3 regions of the Streptomyces sp. 351MFTsu5.1 genome follow, and region 3 is predicted to be linked to each of the others. Evidence: riboswitches for the same ligand, from Rfam matches in the RefSeq annotation. Region 3 holds a riboswitch; each other region holds the start of a gene.
The links. A riboswitch is a leader RNA that binds a small molecule or an ion and turns the genes downstream of it on or off. The one in region 3 is predicted to bind cyclic di-AMP.

Region 1 (5,306 bases), on a different contig from region 3:
TGCGGTTCCGCGACGGCGGCCTGGCCATCACCCTGCACTACCGGATGCGCCACGACGTCCTGGAGCGCTGGGTGACCCTGGTCAACCAGGGCCCGGACCCCGTCGAGCTGCTGCGCGCCGACTCCGCGACCTGGACCCTGCCCGACCGCGAGGACGGCTGGCGGCTCTCCCAGCTGCACGGCCGCTGGGCCGCCGAGTCCCTGCTCACCCAGACCCCGCTCACCTACGGCGAGAAGGTCATCGGCAGCCGCCGCGGCCACACCGGCCATCAGCACCTGCCCTGGGTCGCGCTCGACACCGACGCCACCGAGGAGCGCGGCGAGGTCTACGGGGCCGCCCTCGGCTGGTCGGGGTCCTGGCGCATCGCCGTCGCCCAACTCCCCGACGCGCGCGTGCAGATAACCGGCGGTGCCGGCTACGACGAGTCCGGCCTGCTCAGCCTGGGCGGGGGCGAGTCCTTCACGACGCCCGTCTTCGCCGGACTCTGGAGCGACGGCGGTTTCGGCGGCGCGAGCCGGGCCTGGCACGCCTACCAGCGGGCGTTCGTCATCCCGGACGCCGACCAGGACCGGCCGGTGCTGTTCAACTCCTGGGAGGCCACCAACTTCGACATCTCCGAGGAGCAGCAGGGCGCCCTGGCCCGCCGGGCCGCCGCGGCCGGGATCGAGCTGTTCGTGGTCGACGACGGCTGGTTCGGCACCCGCACCAGCGACCGGGCCGGGCTCGGCGACTGGAGCCCCAACCCCGACCGCTTCCCTGCCGGTCTCAAGCCCCTCGGCGACTCCGTGCACGCGCTCGGCATGCAGTTCGGCATCTGGGTCGAGCCGGAGATGGTCAACCCGGACAGCGAGCTGTACCGCGCCCACCCGGACTGGGTGCAGTACCAAGAGGGACGAAAGCGGACGGAGTTCCGCAATCAGCTCGTACTGAACCTCGCGCGCGAGGACGTCCAGGAGTACCTCTGGGAGCAGCTCGACACCCTGCTGTCGAGCGCCCCGATCGACTACGTCAAGTGGGACTTCAACCGCTGCTTCACCGACGCCGGCTGGCCCGGGGACCCCTACCCGCAGCGCCTGTGGGTGGACCATGTGCACGGCTTCTACGCCCTGCTGGACCGGCTGCGTGCCGCCCACCCCGGCGTCGCCTTCGAGTCCTGCTCGGGCGGCGGCGGCCGGATCGACCTCGGGGTGCTCAGCCGGACCGACCAGGTGTGGACCTCGGACAACACCGACCCGCTCGACCGTCTCGCCATCCAGCACGGCTTCAGCCAGATCCACCCCGCGCGCGTGATGGCCGCCTGGGTCACCGACAGCCCCAACACCCAGCTCAACGACCGTGTGAGCTCGCTGAGGTTCCGGTTCGTCAGCTCCATGGCCGGGGTGCTCGGGGTTGGGGGCGACCTCACGGAGTGGTCCGAGGAGGAGCTCGCCGAGGCCCGCCGCTGGGTGGACCTCTACAAGGAGATCCGGCCCGTGGTCCAGCGTGGCGACCAGTACCGGCTGCGTCCTCCGCGGGGCGGGCTGAGCGCGGTGCAGTACGTCCTCGGCGAGGAGACGGTCGTGCTCGCCTGGCTTCAGGCCCAGCACTACGGGGAACCCGTGCCGGCGGTGCGGCTGCGCGGGCTCGACCCGACGGCGTCGTACGAATGCCTCGAAACGGGCGAAGTTCACCGAGGGGCCGTATTGCTGCATCACGGACTTCGCACCGGTCTGCGGGGTGACCTCGATGCGGCAGTTTTCCGGCTGCGCCGCATCTAGGGCTTCTGTCCGAATTGCTGGGTTCTTTCCAACTCCTTCCGAAGTGCGGGATCTTGGGAATTCGTGACGTGAGGAGCGTCATATCCGTGACGGTGTGTCGCACGGCATGTTCACGTAATCCGCATAATTCCCAAGGGGGTTTGCGTGGGTGACGGGCTTCCGATTGACGCAGGGTGACCGGTAATCCCCATAAGGGATCAAGGGGAACGCATTCCCGCGGAACCCCTCACTTGTCCCTTTGCGTCTTGCTCGTTTACGTTCGCCACCGATCCGGTCGGACGCCCAATCCTGCCGCCGAACGGATTCCGCACACACTCACCCGTGACGGCAGGAGCGGGGGACCCACAGGCAGTACCGCCTGTTCCGGTCTCCGGAACAGGCTTGGGGTTTAGCCGCGTCCCGACGCGGCCGGGCATCTCCAGCTCGCACCCGACAGCTCACCTCGCAGGCGCCGGAGAGGAATTCGTCATGCCCGCGAAGGGTAAGCACCGCCGCCCGAAGTCCCAGCGCTTCACCCGCTCGATAGCCGTCGCCGGCACCGGAGGCGCCGCGCTCGCGCTGCCGCTGATGGGAGCCACCGGCGCCCACGCCGCCACCTCGCAGTCGGTGCCGGAAAAGGCAGTTCAGTCGCTTCCGGTCACGCAGAAGACCGCCGAGAAGTCGGCCGAGAGGACCGCCGCCAGGAAAGACACCGCGAAGGCCTCGACCGTGCGCACCTATTCGGTGCGCGTCGGCGACTGCCTCTCGGAGATCGCGGACGAGCAGAATGTCGCCGGTGGCTGGAAGAAGCTCTATGCCGACAACCGCGAGGCCGTCGGCGACGACCCCTCGCTGATCCACCCCGGCCTGAAGCTGTCGATCGGCAAGAAGGCGGCCCCGGGCGCGACGAAGACCGGATCCCCGGCCAAGTCGTCCGCCCCGAAGGCATCTTCCCCGAAGCCGGAGAAGGCGGAGGCGAAGCCGGCGGCCGCGACCCAGAGCTCCGGCAGCTCCAGCGGCTACACCCTGCCGGTCACCGGCGCCACCATCGGCACCGGGTACCACGTGGCGGGTGCCATGTGGTCCAGCGGCTACCACACCGGCGTCGACTTCGTCGTGCCCACCGGCACCCCGCTCAAGGCCGTCGCCGCGGGCACGGTCGTCTCCGCGGGCTGGGGCGGTGCCTACGGCAACCAGGTCGTCATCAAGCTGAACGACGGCTACTACGCCCAGTACGCCCACCTCTCGCAGCTCTCGGTGTCGGCCGGTCAGACCGTGTCCGAGGGGCAGCAGATCGGTCTCTCCGGCGCCACCGGCAACGTGACGGGACCGCACCTGCACTTCGAGATCCGCACCACGCCGGACTACGGCTCGGACGTGGACCCGGTCGCCTACCTCCGCTCGAAGGGCGTCGCCGTCGGCTGACCCCGCCCCTGTGCCACCGAAGGCCGGACCCCGATCCCCGGGTCCGGCCTTCGGTGTTCGGTAACGACTTCCGGGTGTGGCGGTCGCATCGCCAACAGTGGTGATCAGGGACCTATTCCTGGTTTGGCCAACACTTTAGGAGTGGCTTATCTCACCGCACGTCAAGGTCTTCCTACGGTCGCGTAGGTCACATTCGAAGGTGAATCATGAACCGCTGTGGCAGACGATTCGAAGAATGACAGCAGATCAGTGATCGGGTCGTACGTGGCGGTGGGGGACAGCTTCACCGAGGGCGTCGGCGACCCCGGCCCCGACGGGGCGTTCGTCGGCTGGGCCGACCGGTTCGCGGTGCTCCTCGCCGACCGGCGGCCCGAGGGCGAATTCAGGTACAGCAATCTCGCCGTGCGCGGAAAGCTGCTCGACCAGATCGTCGAGGACCAGCTTCCGCAGGCCGTCGAACTGGCACCGGACCTGGTGTCGTTCTGCGCCGGCGGCAACGACATCATCCGGCCCGGCACCGACCCCGACGAGGTCGCCGAGCGCTTCGAGCGGGCCGTCGCCCGGCTCACCGAGGCGTGCGGCACCGTCATGGTGACCACAGGCTTCGACACCCGTGGCGTGCCCGTGCTCAAGCACCTGCGCGGCAAGATCGCCACGTACAACGGCCATGTGCGGGCCGTCGCCGACCGGTACGGGTGCCCGGTGCTCGATCTGTGGTCCCTGAAGACGATCCAGGACCGGCGGGCCTGGGACCACGACCGGCTGCACCTGTCCGCGGAGGGGCACACGCGTGTGGCGCTCCGTGCGGGGCAGGTCCTCGGCCTGGAGGTCCCGGCCGACCCCGACCAGCCATGGCCACCGCTGCCGCCCCGCGGCCCACTGGACGTGCGGCGCGACGACGTCCACTGGGCACGGGAGTTCCTGGTGCCGTGGATCGGCCGCCGACTGCGCGGGGAGTCCTCCGGCGACCATGTGACGGCCAAGGGCGTGCTCTCCCCGGACGACATCAAGACACGGATCGCTTCGGTGGCCTGAGTGCAAGAGCACGGGGCGGGTTAGCTGGGACAACCGGGCTACGGCGTAGGGGCCGGGCGACGGGAGTTCCAGCGCTCCGTTGGCCGTCCGGCGCCGGGAGTTGTCCGGCGGCCGGGCCGGCCGGCGGCGGCGACGGGTGGTCCGCAGTGTGCGGGCTCGTGGCTACGGCTACGGCGTCAACGTCGTCCTGTCCAGGCCCAGTTCGCGGGCCAAGGCCTCGTCGACCCACTCCTGGGCGCGGGTCCGGGGGACCGCTCCGGCGTAGGACGTCAGCTGTACGGCGAGGCCGTCCAGGAGGGCCGTGAGGCGCAGGGCCGTGGCCTGTGGGTCCGGGCAGTGGAACTCGCCCGCCGTGACACCCTCGGCGATCACCTCCGCAAGGGCTGCCTTCCAGCGCCGGTCGAGATCACGGGTGACCTCCTGGAGGGCCGGTTCGCGCAGCGCCACCGCCCAGCCCTCGATCCACAGCCGCCACCCCTTGGCCTGGCCCGTCGGGGCGTACCAGCGCACGGCCGAGCGGAGCCGGCGCAGGGCGCTCGTGCGGCGGCCGAGGAGCTTGCGCAGATGCGCGAGATCGTCCTCGGCGGCGAAGGTGAACGCGGCGGCGACCAGCTTCTCCTTCGTCGAGAAGTGATAGAGCACCAGGGCGTTGCTCACCCCGAGCGCCGACGCCACGTCGGCGATCCTGACGGCCGCCACGCCCCGCGCCTCGATCTGCTCGATGGCCGCCCGCAGCAGCTCCTCGCGCCGCTCGGCCACTGTCAACCGCACTCTCGCCACGAGCTCACCCTAATCCGTCGGCCCGGAGCACACCGCCCGGCCGGGGCGAGGTCAGCGGTACCAGCCGAACCGCTCCGCGATCACCGGCAGCCGGTCCGCGACCAGCGCGTGAGCTGCGGCGCGCGGCGAGGTGCCGTCGGCCTCCGCGCGTGCCAGCATCTGCTCGACCAGGGCGCGCATGGAACGCCGTATGTGAGAGAAGGCCGCGTCCGCGTCGGCGTCGATGTCACCGAACAGGGTCCACCACCACCAGGCGTTCGTCCCGGAGTTGACCACCACGTCCGGCAGCACGGTGACCCCGCGCGCGGCCAGCATCGCCTCCGCCGCGGG
Region 2 (5,306 bases), on a different contig from region 3:
CACGGATGTTGGCGAGGACGCTGCGGCCCACGCCGCCGGGGGTGCGGCCGACGCCGATGACGGCGACGGAGCCGGGGGCGAGCAGCCGCTGCACGGACCGCGCCTCGGCGCGCTGCTCGCGCGCGTACTGCACGGCGAGGGAGCGGTCGGTGGGCTCCAGGTCGAACTCCAGGCGTACGACGCCGTCCTCGAAGCTGCGCTTCTGGGTGTACCCGGCGTCGGTGAACACCTTGATCATCTTGACGTTGGCGGGCAGCACCTCGGCGGCGAAGCGCCGGATGCCGCGCTCGCGCGCGACCGCCCCGATGTGTTCGAGGAGCGCGGAGGCGACACCGCGCCCCTGGTGGGCGTCCTGGACGAGGAAGGCGACCTCGGCCTCGTCGGCCGGGGCGGAGGCGGGCATGCCGTCCTCGCCGATGCGGTCGTAGCGTACGGTGGCGATGAACTCGCCGCCGATGGTGACGGCGAGTCCCACCCGGTCCACGAAGTCGTGGTGCGTGAAGCGGTGGACGTCCTTGGCGGACAGGCGTGGGTAGGGCGCGAAGAAGCGGTAGTACTTCGACTCGTCCGAGACCTGCTCGTAGAAGCTGACCAGGCGATCGGCGTCGTCGACGGTGATGGGCCTGATGCGCGCGGTGCCGCCGTCGCGCAGCACTACGTCGGCCTCCCAGTGGGCGGGGTACTCGTGCCGGTCCGACGCGCTCTGCATGGGCCCCAGAGTACGGCTCGCGTACGACAACGGCGCGAGGCAGTCTGTGGACAACGCGCGAGCGGGTACAAGGACGGACGCCGGACCGAGGCCGCGGTCCGGCGGCTCACCCCGGGAGGGACATCGGGTCCCCTCCGGAGACGCTTCACGTGTGGGAAACTGGTCTAGACAACCCTGAACACCGAAGGGCAGCATCACATGGCTGAGCGCCGCGTCAACGTCGGCTGGGCCGAGGGCCTCCACGCCCGACCCGCTTCCATCTTCGTCCGGGCCGCCACGGCCGCAGGCATCCCGGTGACGATCGCCAAGGCCGACGGCAACCCCGTCAACGCGGCCTCCATGCTGGCCGTCCTCGGCCTCGGCGCCCAGGGCGGCGAGGAGGTCGTCCTCGCCTCCGACGCCGAGGGCGCGGACGCGGCCCTCGACCGGCTCGCCAAGCTGGTCGCCGAGGGACTCGAGGAGCTTCCCGAGACCGTCTGAGTTCTCCGGGGCACAGCGCGGTAAAACAAGTCGAAGGGCTCGTCCGGATTATCGGGCGGGCCCTTCGCATTTCCCTTTCACGGGCAGCAGAAATACTGCCCCACGAATTTCCCCCTCTTTGTATACGGCGCCTGTGTTAATGCCGCAGGCCCGTCACGTTTACAGGATGTTGCGAGGTCCTCACACGGTCCGCGCGGTCCGCCCCCGAAGTGAGCCGCAGCCGGTGCGCCGCACCCGAGCGCTCGGTGTGCAGTGCCGTGATCGCCCGCGCGCGCTCGCCGTCCCCGCGCGCCACCGCGTCCACGATCGCGCCGTGCTCCGCCCACGACTCCACCGGGTCGGCCGGTGCGTCCACGACGTACATCCAGGCGATCTTGTGCCGCAGCTGGGTCAGCACCGAGGTCATCGCCGGGCTGCCGGAGGCCTGGGCGAGCGTCTCGTGGAACCAGCCCCCCAGGGAGCGCAGATCCTCGCTGTTGCCCCGCCTGGCACGCTCCTGACCCAGCCGGACCAGGCCGCGCAGCACCTTCAGATGGGCCTCGGTGCGCCGCTGGGCGGCCCGGGCGGCGCCGAGCGGTTCGAGGAGCAGGCGCATCTCCAGGAGGTCCGCGCCCTCCTGCTCGGTCGGTTCGGCGACGCACGCGCCCGCGTGCCGCCGCGTCACCACGAAGCCCTCGGCCTCCAGGGTGCGCAGGGCCTCCCGGACCGGGACACGGGAGACGCCGTAGCGGCGGGCGAGCAGTTCCTCGGTGAGCCGGCTGCCGCGCTCGTGGACACCGGCGACGATGTCGTCCCGGATCGCCGTGCATACCGAGTGCGCCGGAATACGCATGTCCGACCTCCGTCTTAATCCCCGCGAAACGTCGCCGATTGACGTGTGTTCAGTGACTCTATTGCAATCAGCGGGAATTTCCGACGGCGGACCGGAATCCGGGGATATTTTTTGGACAAGGGGGCTCCGGAAACGACGAAACCCCGGCTCGGGGAGCCGGGGTTTCGCGGAGATCGCGCGGAGGTCTCGCGCGGAAGCGGTGTCAGACGTTGACGCCGTGCGAGCGCAGGTAGGCGACGGGGTCGATGTCCGAGCCGTAGTCGGGGCTGGTGCGCGCCTCGAAGTGCAGGTGCGGCCCGGTGACGTTGCCGGTCGCGCCGGACAGGCCGATCTGCTGCCCCGGGGTGACCGACTGGCCGACCGAGACGCCGATGGACGACAGGTGGCCGTACTGGGTGTACGTGCCGTCGGCCATCCTGATCACGATGTTGTTGCCGTACGACCCGCCCCAGCCGGCCTCCACGACGGTGCCGCGGCCGACCGCGTGCACGGAGGTGCCGCTGGCAGCGTGGAAGTCGACTCCGGTGTGGCTGCCGGACGACCAGATCGAGCCGCCGCTCTTGTAGCCGGTGGAGATGTAGGAGCCGGAGATCGGGGCGACGAAGGCGTTGAGACGCTTGCGCTCGGCCTCGCGGGCGGCGCGCTCCTTGGCCTCGCGTATCTCCTTGGCCCTGGCCTCGGCCTTGCGCCTGGCCTCGGCGGCCGCCTTCTTCTGCGCGGCGGCCTGCTCCTGGGCCACGGCCTGCGCGTCGATCTGCGCGGCGAGCGACTGGCCGGTGCTGACGACGGGCATGAGACCGCTCTGCTCCACGGCGGTGGCGGAGTTGTCGGCGGCGAGCGCCGGGGCGGCGACAGCGCCGATGACGCCGGTGGTGGCGAGGGCGGCGACGCCCGCGGCGCGGGCGGTGGTGCGCTTCATACGGCTGGGACGGCGGTGCTTCCCGGTGGCGCAGGTGAACGCCATGTGATGGCTGATCCTTTCCTTCCTTCTCGCCTACCGGGTTAGCTGACGGGTTCGGAGCAGGAAGGTCTCCTACGGGCCTCCGCGCGCTGCACGGACGTCCGATTCACCCCAGGGACTTGGTGTGGGTCCCCGGCTCCCCTGGCTCGCGCCGTACGGGGACTCGGCGATGGCTGTCCGGTGCCGCGGGCGCGGCGCAGTGCCTGACGAACAGCCCGGATGACGCTAAGCGGGGCGGGTTTCAAGACCCAAACGGATCACGGTGTTTGTAGCGCATCCCACAGGGCAGACAGGCAACCTCCCACCCAATTCGGACATCTAAGTGACCTGGGTGTCGAAGGGGCCCTGGTGACGCATCCGTCACCAGGGCCCCTCGACGGCACTTGCCCTACTCGGCCGTCACGACCTTGACCTCGCCGATGCCGAGGGCCTCCACGGGCGCCTTGATGGCGGCCGCGTCGCCGACCAGGACCGTCACCAACCGGTCCACCGGGAAGGCGTTCACGACGGCCGCGGTGGCCTCCACGGTGCCGGTGGCGGCGAGCTGCTGGTACAGCGTCGCCTGGTAGTCGTCGGGCAGGTGCTGCTCGACCTGGTCGGCCAGCGTGCTCGCGACGGCCGCCGCCGTCTCGTACTTGAGCGGCGCCACCCCCACGAGGTTCTGCACGGCGACATCGCGCTCGGCGTCGGTGAGACCGCCCTCGGCGAGCGTGCGCAGCACCTTCCACAGGTCGTCCAGGGCGGGACCGGTGTTCGGGGTGTCCACGGAGCCGCTGATGGCGAGCATCGCGGCCCCCGAGCCGTCCGGGGCTGACCTGAGGACCTGCCCGAACGCGCGCACGCCGTAGGTGTAGCCCTTCTCCTCGCGCAGGACCCGGTCCAGGCGGGAGGTGAGGGTGCCACCGAGGCAGTACGTGCCGAGCACCTGCGCCGGCCACACGCGTGCGTGCCGGTCGGCGCCGGTACGGCCGATCAGGAGCTGCGTCTGGACGGCTCCGGGGCGGTCCACGATGACGACCCTGCCGGTGTCGTCGGCGGTCACCGGCGGCACCGGGCGCGGCTGGGCCGCCGAGCCGGTCCAGGAGCCGAGGGTGTCGGCGAGCAGCGCGTCCAGGTCGATGCCGGTGAGGTCGCCGACGACCACGGCGGTCGCGGTGGCGGGGCGTACGTGCTTCTCGTAGAAGGCGCGTACGGCGGCGGAGTCGATGTTCTCGACGGTCTCCGCGGTGCCCTGGCGCGGACGGGACATGCGCGAGTCCGCCGGGAACAGCTCCCGGGAGAGCTCCTTGGCGGCGCGGCGGGACGGGTTGGCCAGCTCGTGCGGGATCTCGTCCAGGCGGTTGGTGACGAGCCGTTCGACCTCGCTGTCCGCGAACGCGGGCGCCCTGAGGGCGTCGGCCAGCAGACCGAGCGCCTTGGCGAGGCGGGAGGCGGGCACCTCGAGGCTGAGGCGGACGCCGGGGTGGTCGGCGTGCGCGTCGAGGGTGGCGCCGCAGCGCTCCAGCTCGGCGGCGAAGTCCTCGGCGGAGTGCTTGTCGGTGCCCTCGGAGAACGCGCGCGCCATGATCGTGGCGACGCCGTCCAGGCCGGCCGGTTCGGCGTCCAGGGGCGCGTCCAGGAGCACCTCGACGGCGACGACCTGCTGGCCGGGGCGGTGGCAGCGCAGCAGGGTGAGGCCGTTGTCGAGCGTTCCGCGCTCGGGGGCGGGGAAGGCCCAGACCTTGGGCTCGCCCGCCTGCGGCTGCGGGTGGAATTCCATCGCGGCGAGCTCGGTCACTTGGCCGCCTCCTCGTTCTCGTCGGTGGCTTCTACGGTCGCCGCGGCCTGCGGGTCCTCGGAGGCGTCCTCGGCGCTGTCGGCGATCTCGGCGGGTGCGGTGGGCTCGTAGACCAGCACCGCGCGGTTGTCGGGACGCAGCTTGGCCTTGGCGACGGCCTGGACCTCCTCGGCGGTCACGTCCAGGACGCGCTGCACGGCGGTGAGGGCGAGCTGCGGGTCGCCGAACAGGACGGCATAGCGGCACAGTTCGTCGGCGCGGCCCGCGACGGTGCCGAGCCGGTCCAGCCACTCGCGCTCCAACTGGGCCTGGGCTCGCTCCATCTCCTCGGCGGTGGGCCCCTCCGCGGCGAACCGGGCGAGCTCCTCGTCGATGGCGGCCTCGATGACCGGCACCTCGACGTCCCCGGAGGTCTTCACGTCCAGCCAGCCGAGGGAGGGCGCTCCGGCGAGGCGCAGCAGGCCGAAGCCGGCCGCGACGGCCGTACGGTCGCGTCGTACGAGCCGGTTGTAGAGGCGGGACGACTCGCCGCCGCCGAGGACGGTCA
Region 3 (5,306 bases):
TCGGGGACGTCCTGCTCCAGGTGATCTTCCACTCCCGTATAGCGGAGGAGGACCCGGAGACCCCCTTCTCCATCGACGACGTGGCCGGCGGGATCGTCGCCAAGCTCATCCACCGCCACCCCCATGTCTTCGGGGACGAGACGGCCACCACCCCCGAGGACGTCAAGGCGCACTGGCTGCGCACCAAGGCGATGGAGAAGCAGCGCACCTCGGTGACCGAGGGCGTCCCCCTCCACCAGCCCGGCCTCGCCCTCGCGGCGAAGCTGGTGTCACGCGCACGGACGGCGGGACTGACGGTCCCCCTCCCCGAGGGCGAGGGCATCGGCTACGAACTCCTCGCGCTGGCCGCCCGCGCGGAAGCCGAGGGCACGGACCCGGAGGCAGCGCTGAGAGCGGCGGCACGGGCGTACCGGGACGCGATCCGCCAGACGGAGAAGGACGCCTGACCGCCTGACCGCCTGACCGCCTGACCGCCTGACCGCCTGGCCGCCTGGCCGCCTGGCCGAGAAAGACCCACGGCCCCGACTCCCACCGTCCGAGGCGCACGGCCCCGACCCCACCGCCCGAAGACCCACCCGGAAGCCCCGGCTACCGTCAAGGTGTGACCGACCAGCCCACCCCCGCCCCCGCACCTGCCTCGACCTCCGCCTCTCCACCCCCGGCTCCCGCCCCCGAACTCTTCACCTGGGAGTTCGCCACCGACCCCTACCCCGCCTACGCCTGGCTCCGGGAGCACGCCCCCGTGCACCGGACGCGGCTGCCCAGCGGGGTGGAGGCCTGGCTGGTCACCCGTTACGCCGACGCCAAGCAGGCGCTCGCCGACCAGCGGCTCAGCAAGAACCCGGCGCACCACGACGAGCCGGAGCACGCCAAGGGGAAGACCGGCATTCCGGGGGAGCGCAAGGCGGAGCTGATGACGCATCTGCTGAACATCGATCCGCCGGACCACACCAGGCTCCGACGGCTCGTCAGCAAGGCGTTCACGCCGAGAAGGGTCGCCGAGTTCGCCCCCCGGGTGCAGGAGTTGACGGACCGTCTCATCGACCGTTTCGCGGCGACCGGCTCCGCCGACCTCATCCACGACTTCGCCTTCCCGCTCCCCATCTACGCGATCTGCGACCTCCTGGGCGTCCCCCGCGAGGACCAGGACGACTTCCGTGACTGGGCGGGCATGATGATCCGCCACGGGGGAGGCCCGCGGGGCGGGGTCGCGCGGTCCGTGAAGAAGATGCGCGGGTATCTGGCCGAGCTCATCCACCGCAAGCGGGAAGCGCTGCCCGACGAGCCCACCCCTGGCGAGGACCTCATCTCCGGGCTCATCCGCGCCTCCGACCACGGCGAACACCTCACCGAGAACGAGGCCGCGGCGATGGCCTTCATCCTTCTCTTCGCGGGTTTCGAGACCACCGTCAACCTCATCGGCAACGGCACCTACGCCCTTCTCACCCACCCTGAGCAGCGCGAGAGGCTCCAGCAGTCGCTCGCCGCCGGCCGCACCGACCTCCTCGAGACCGGCGTGGAAGAGCTGCTGCGCTACGACGGCCCGGTCGAGCTCGCCACCTGGCGGTTCGCCACCGAGCCGCTCACCATCGGCGGTCAGGACATCGCGGCCGGCGATCCCGTGCTCGTCGTGCTCGCCGCGGCGGACCGGGATCCGGAGCGGTTCGCCGACCCCGACGTGCTCGATCTGTCCCGCCGTGACAATCAGCACCTCGGTTACGGCCACGGGATCCACTACTGCCTCGGTGCCCCGCTCGCCCGGCTGGAGGGCCAGACCGCGCTCGCCACGCTCCTCACCCGGCTCCCCGATCTGCAACTCGCGGTGGATTCAGCCGATTTGCGCTGGCGGGGTGGGCTCATCATGCGTGGACTGCGTACTTTGCCCGTGGAGTTCACTCCCGTCCGGTAATCGACCGAGGGGTCCCCTGAACCCCGCCGCACGGCCGCCTAAACATGACGCGCCCTCAAGTCTGTGATCTTCACGTGATCTACGCGGCATTAACTTGTGACAAGTGATCGAACCCCTATACGTTCACGGACCAACGCGGTGGTCCGTACCACTCGCCGCGTGGGTCTCTGAAGTCTCGGGAAAGGTCCCTTCATGCTCTCCGGGAACGGTCGTCACCGTCGCCCCCGTCAGGCTCCGGCGCTGCTCGTGGCGGCCGGTGTGACGGGATCCGCCATCGCGATCCCCCTGCTCGCGGCGTCCGGAGCGAGCGCCGCGACCGGCACCACCTGGGACCGGGTCGCGGAGTGCGAGAGCGGTGGCTCCTGGAGCGCCAACGACGGCAACGGCTACTACGGTGGCCTCCAGATGTCCCAGGAGAACTGGGAGAAGTACGGCGGCCTCGAGTACGCCAAGACCGCGGACCTGGCCAGCCGCAACCAGCAGATAGCCGTGGCGGAGAAGCTCCTCGACGACCAGGGCATCGCCGCCTGGCCGACCTGCGGTCTGCTCAACGGGCTCAGCAAGGACTCGAGCTCGGCCGGCGTCGACACCGGCCTGGCGAGCGGAACGCCCTCGGCTTCCGCGTCCGGATCGTCGGAATCATCCGTATCGTCTGATTCGTCCAACTCGTCGGGCACCGAGGACTCTCCCGGTCTGCTCGACTCCCTGGACGGCTCGTCCGCGACCCCCTCCCCGTCGGCCACCCCGTCCAAGAGTGGCGAAAGCACCTCCAAGGCGGGCGAAAGCGACACCAAGGGTTCCGAAGCCTCCGGCAAAGAAGACGCACAGTCTTCCGACGGCTCGCCCGTGGTGAGCCCAGAAGAGGACGAAGCGGACAAGTCCTGGCAGGAGGGCGGCTCTTCGGCCCTGGTGGACGTCGGCTCCCTCGGCGGCACCGGCAAGCACCGCGGCGACAGCGGGGACGAGGTCGCGACGAAGAGTGCGGGCACCTCCTCGGGCCGTCACGCCGCTCGCACGTACACCGTCAAGGAGGGCGACTCCCTCGCCTCCATCGCCGACTCCCTTGGCCTCGACGGCGGATGGCGCGCCCTCTACGCCGAGAACAGGGACCGCATCGGGGCCGACCCCAGCGACATCTCCGCCGGTCAGACGCTCGACACAGGGGTGGAATAGGGCCGAAAAGGCCTGAAAAACAGCGGGAGTTCACGTCACACTTCGCACCGAATGTCCACTTTGGTGAAAGTGTGGGATGAGTCTCAGAAGCCCTGATCGTCTTTGAAATTCCGCCGAGCGCATGTCTACCGTCGTCACCGCTCGGCAACCCGAGCCCCGTCTGTCGCAACGCCGAATCCTGCCAGCGGCCGTACGGGAACAGTCGTCGCGTCAAGCGCCGTAGGCAGGAGCGGGGGACCCAAGGTAAGCGCCGGGCCCAGCAGTTCACGCTGGACCGGCTTGGGGTGAAGTCACGCACTGTGCGTGACCGGGCAACTCAACCGGCCCGAACCCGACAGCTCACCTCGCAGGCGTCGGTGAGGGGATCCACCATGCTGTTTTCCGGCAAGGGCAAGCACCGTCGTCCGTCCAAGGCCACCCGCGCCGCCGCGCTCGCCGGCGTCACCGGTGTCGCCATCGCCGCCCCGCTGATGGCGGCCGGCAACGCCTCCGCCGCCACCGCCTCCGAGTGGGACGCCGTCGCCCAGTGCGAGTCCGGCGGCAATTGGTCCATCAACACCGGCAACGGCTACTACGGCGGCCTGCAGTTCTCCGCCTCCACCTGGGCCGCGTACGGCGGCACCGCCTACGCCCCGCAGGCCAACCAGGCCAGCAAGTCGCAGCAGATAGCCGTCGCCGAGAAGGTCCTCGCCTCCCAGGGCAAGGGCGCCTGGCCGGTCTGCGGCACGGGCCTGTCCAGCGCCGCCTACAACGGCGGCAGCTCGTCCTCCTCCAGCTCCTCGAACTCGGGCTCCAGCGCCGGCACCCGTTCGACCAACGAGCAGAGCGCCTCCCGCTCCTCCGAGCGTCCGGCGGCCAAGAAGACCGTCACCACCCCGACCGGCAAGAAGGTCAAGAAGGGCGACGGCGAGTACAAGGTCGTCAAGGGTGACACCCTCAGCTCGATCGCCGCGAAGCACAAGGTCAAGGGCGGCTACCAGACGCTCTTCAAGCTGAACAAGGACATCATCGAGGACGCGAACCTGATCTACCCGGGTCAGCAGCTGCACCTCAAGTGATTCCTACCTGAACCACAGCGCCCTCATACCCGTGGTCCTCATACTGAAGGCCTCGTGAGGGTCACCCCCCGTCCCCACGGGCTCCCCGCTCCGGTGCGTGTTCCCCCGTACGCACCGGGGCGGGGTTTTTTGTGCGCGCTTGCACGGCCGTCTTTGTTCAGTTCAGAAACAATTTACTCTCGGTTTCGTCCACAGGTCGGTCCACACGGTGGCCGAAGCCCCGGAGCCGGTTAGGCTCTAGTCGCCAGGCTCACCATTGCAGAAGGAGATGCTCGTGCCGTCCATCGACGTCGTCGTAGCCAGGGAAATCCTCGACTCGCGAGGCAACCCCACCGTCGAGGTCGAGGTCGGCCTCGACGACGGCAGCACCGGTCGTGCCGCCGTCCCGTCCGGCGCCTCCACCGGTGCCTTCGAGGCCATCGAACTGCGTGACGGTGACCCCAACCGCTACCAGGGCAAGGGTGTCGAGAAGGCCGTCCTCGCCGTCATCGAGCAGATCGGCCCGGAGCTCGTCGGCTACGACGCCACCGAGCAGCGGCTGATCGACCAGGCGATGTTCGACCTGGACGCCACCGACAACAAGGGCTCGCTCGGCGCCAACGCCATCCTCGGCGTCTCCCTCGCCGTCGCGCACGCCGCGTCCGAGGCCAGCGACCTGCCGCTGTTCCGCTACCTGGGCGGCCCGAACGCGCACCTGCTGCCCGTTCCGATGATGAACATCCTGAACGGCGGCTCGCACGCCGACTCCAACGTGGACATCCAGGAGTTCATGATCGCCCCCATCGGCGCGGAGTCCTTCTCCGAGGCGCTGCGCTGGGGCACCGAGGTCTACCACACCCTCAAGAAGGTCCTGAAGAGCAAGGGCCTGTCGACCGGCCTCGGCGACGAGGGCGGCTTCGCCCCGAACCTGGAGTCCAACCGCGCCGCCCTGGACCTCATCCTCGAAGCGATCAAGGAAGCCGGTTACATCCCCGGCGAGCAGGTCGCCCTGGCGCTCGACGTCGCCGCCTCCGAGTTCTACAAGGACGGCAAGTACCAGTTCGAGGGCAAGGACCGCTCCGCCGCCGAGATGACGGAGTACTACGAGGAGCTCGTGGCGGCCTACCCGCTCGTCTCCATCGAGGACCCGCTGTTCGAGGACGACTGGGCCGGCTGGAAGGTCCTCA

Region 1: linked by a shared signal. The riboswitch ahead of H295_RS0110970 (M23 family metallopeptidase) and the one ahead of H295_RS0123770 (transglycosylase family protein) in region 3 are both predicted to bind cyclic di-AMP.
Region 2: linked by a shared signal. The riboswitch ahead of H295_RS0130765 (M23 family metallopeptidase) and the one ahead of H295_RS0123770 (transglycosylase family protein) in region 3 are both predicted to bind cyclic di-AMP.

What each region holds. Positions count from the first base shown of each region.
Region 1 covers NZ_KB911778.1:291,387-296,692, reverse strand. The annotation lists gene H295_RS0110975 (alpha-galactosidase) at 1-1,757, shown strand, start outside; cyclic di-AMP (ydaO/yuaA leader) riboswitch at 2,060-2,221, shown strand; gene H295_RS0110970 (M23 family metallopeptidase) at 2,226-3,161, shown strand; gene H295_RS0110965 (SGNH/GDSL hydrolase family protein) at 3,411-4,196, shown strand; gene H295_RS0110960 (TetR/AcrR family transcriptional regulator) at 4,365-4,976, opposite strand; gene H295_RS0110955 (glutamate dehydrogenase) at 5,028-5,306, opposite strand, start outside.
Region 2 covers NZ_KB911790.1:126,135-131,440, reverse strand. The annotation lists gene H295_RS0130780 (bifunctional GNAT family N-acetyltransferase/acetate--CoA ligase family protein) at 1-709, opposite strand, end outside; gene H295_RS0130775 (HPr family phosphocarrier protein) at 908-1,189, shown strand; gene H295_RS0130770 (GntR family transcriptional regulator) at 1,326-2,021, opposite strand; gene H295_RS0130765 (M23 family metallopeptidase) at 2,224-2,985, opposite strand; cyclic di-AMP (ydaO/yuaA leader) riboswitch at 2,999-3,161, opposite strand; gene H295_RS0130760 (M16 family metallopeptidase) at 3,371-4,759, opposite strand; gene H295_RS0130755 (M16 family metallopeptidase) at 4,756-5,306, opposite strand, start outside.
Region 3 covers NZ_KB911784.1:200,378-205,683, forward strand. The annotation lists gene H295_RS0123755 (nucleoside triphosphate pyrophosphohydrolase) at 1-446, shown strand, start outside; gene H295_RS0123760 (cytochrome P450 family protein) at 602-1,909, shown strand; gene H295_RS0123765 (transglycosylase family protein) at 2,102-3,082, shown strand; cyclic di-AMP (ydaO/yuaA leader) riboswitch at 3,288-3,450, shown strand; gene H295_RS0123770 (transglycosylase family protein) at 3,454-4,140, shown strand; gene eno (phosphopyruvate hydratase) at 4,409-5,306, shown strand, end outside.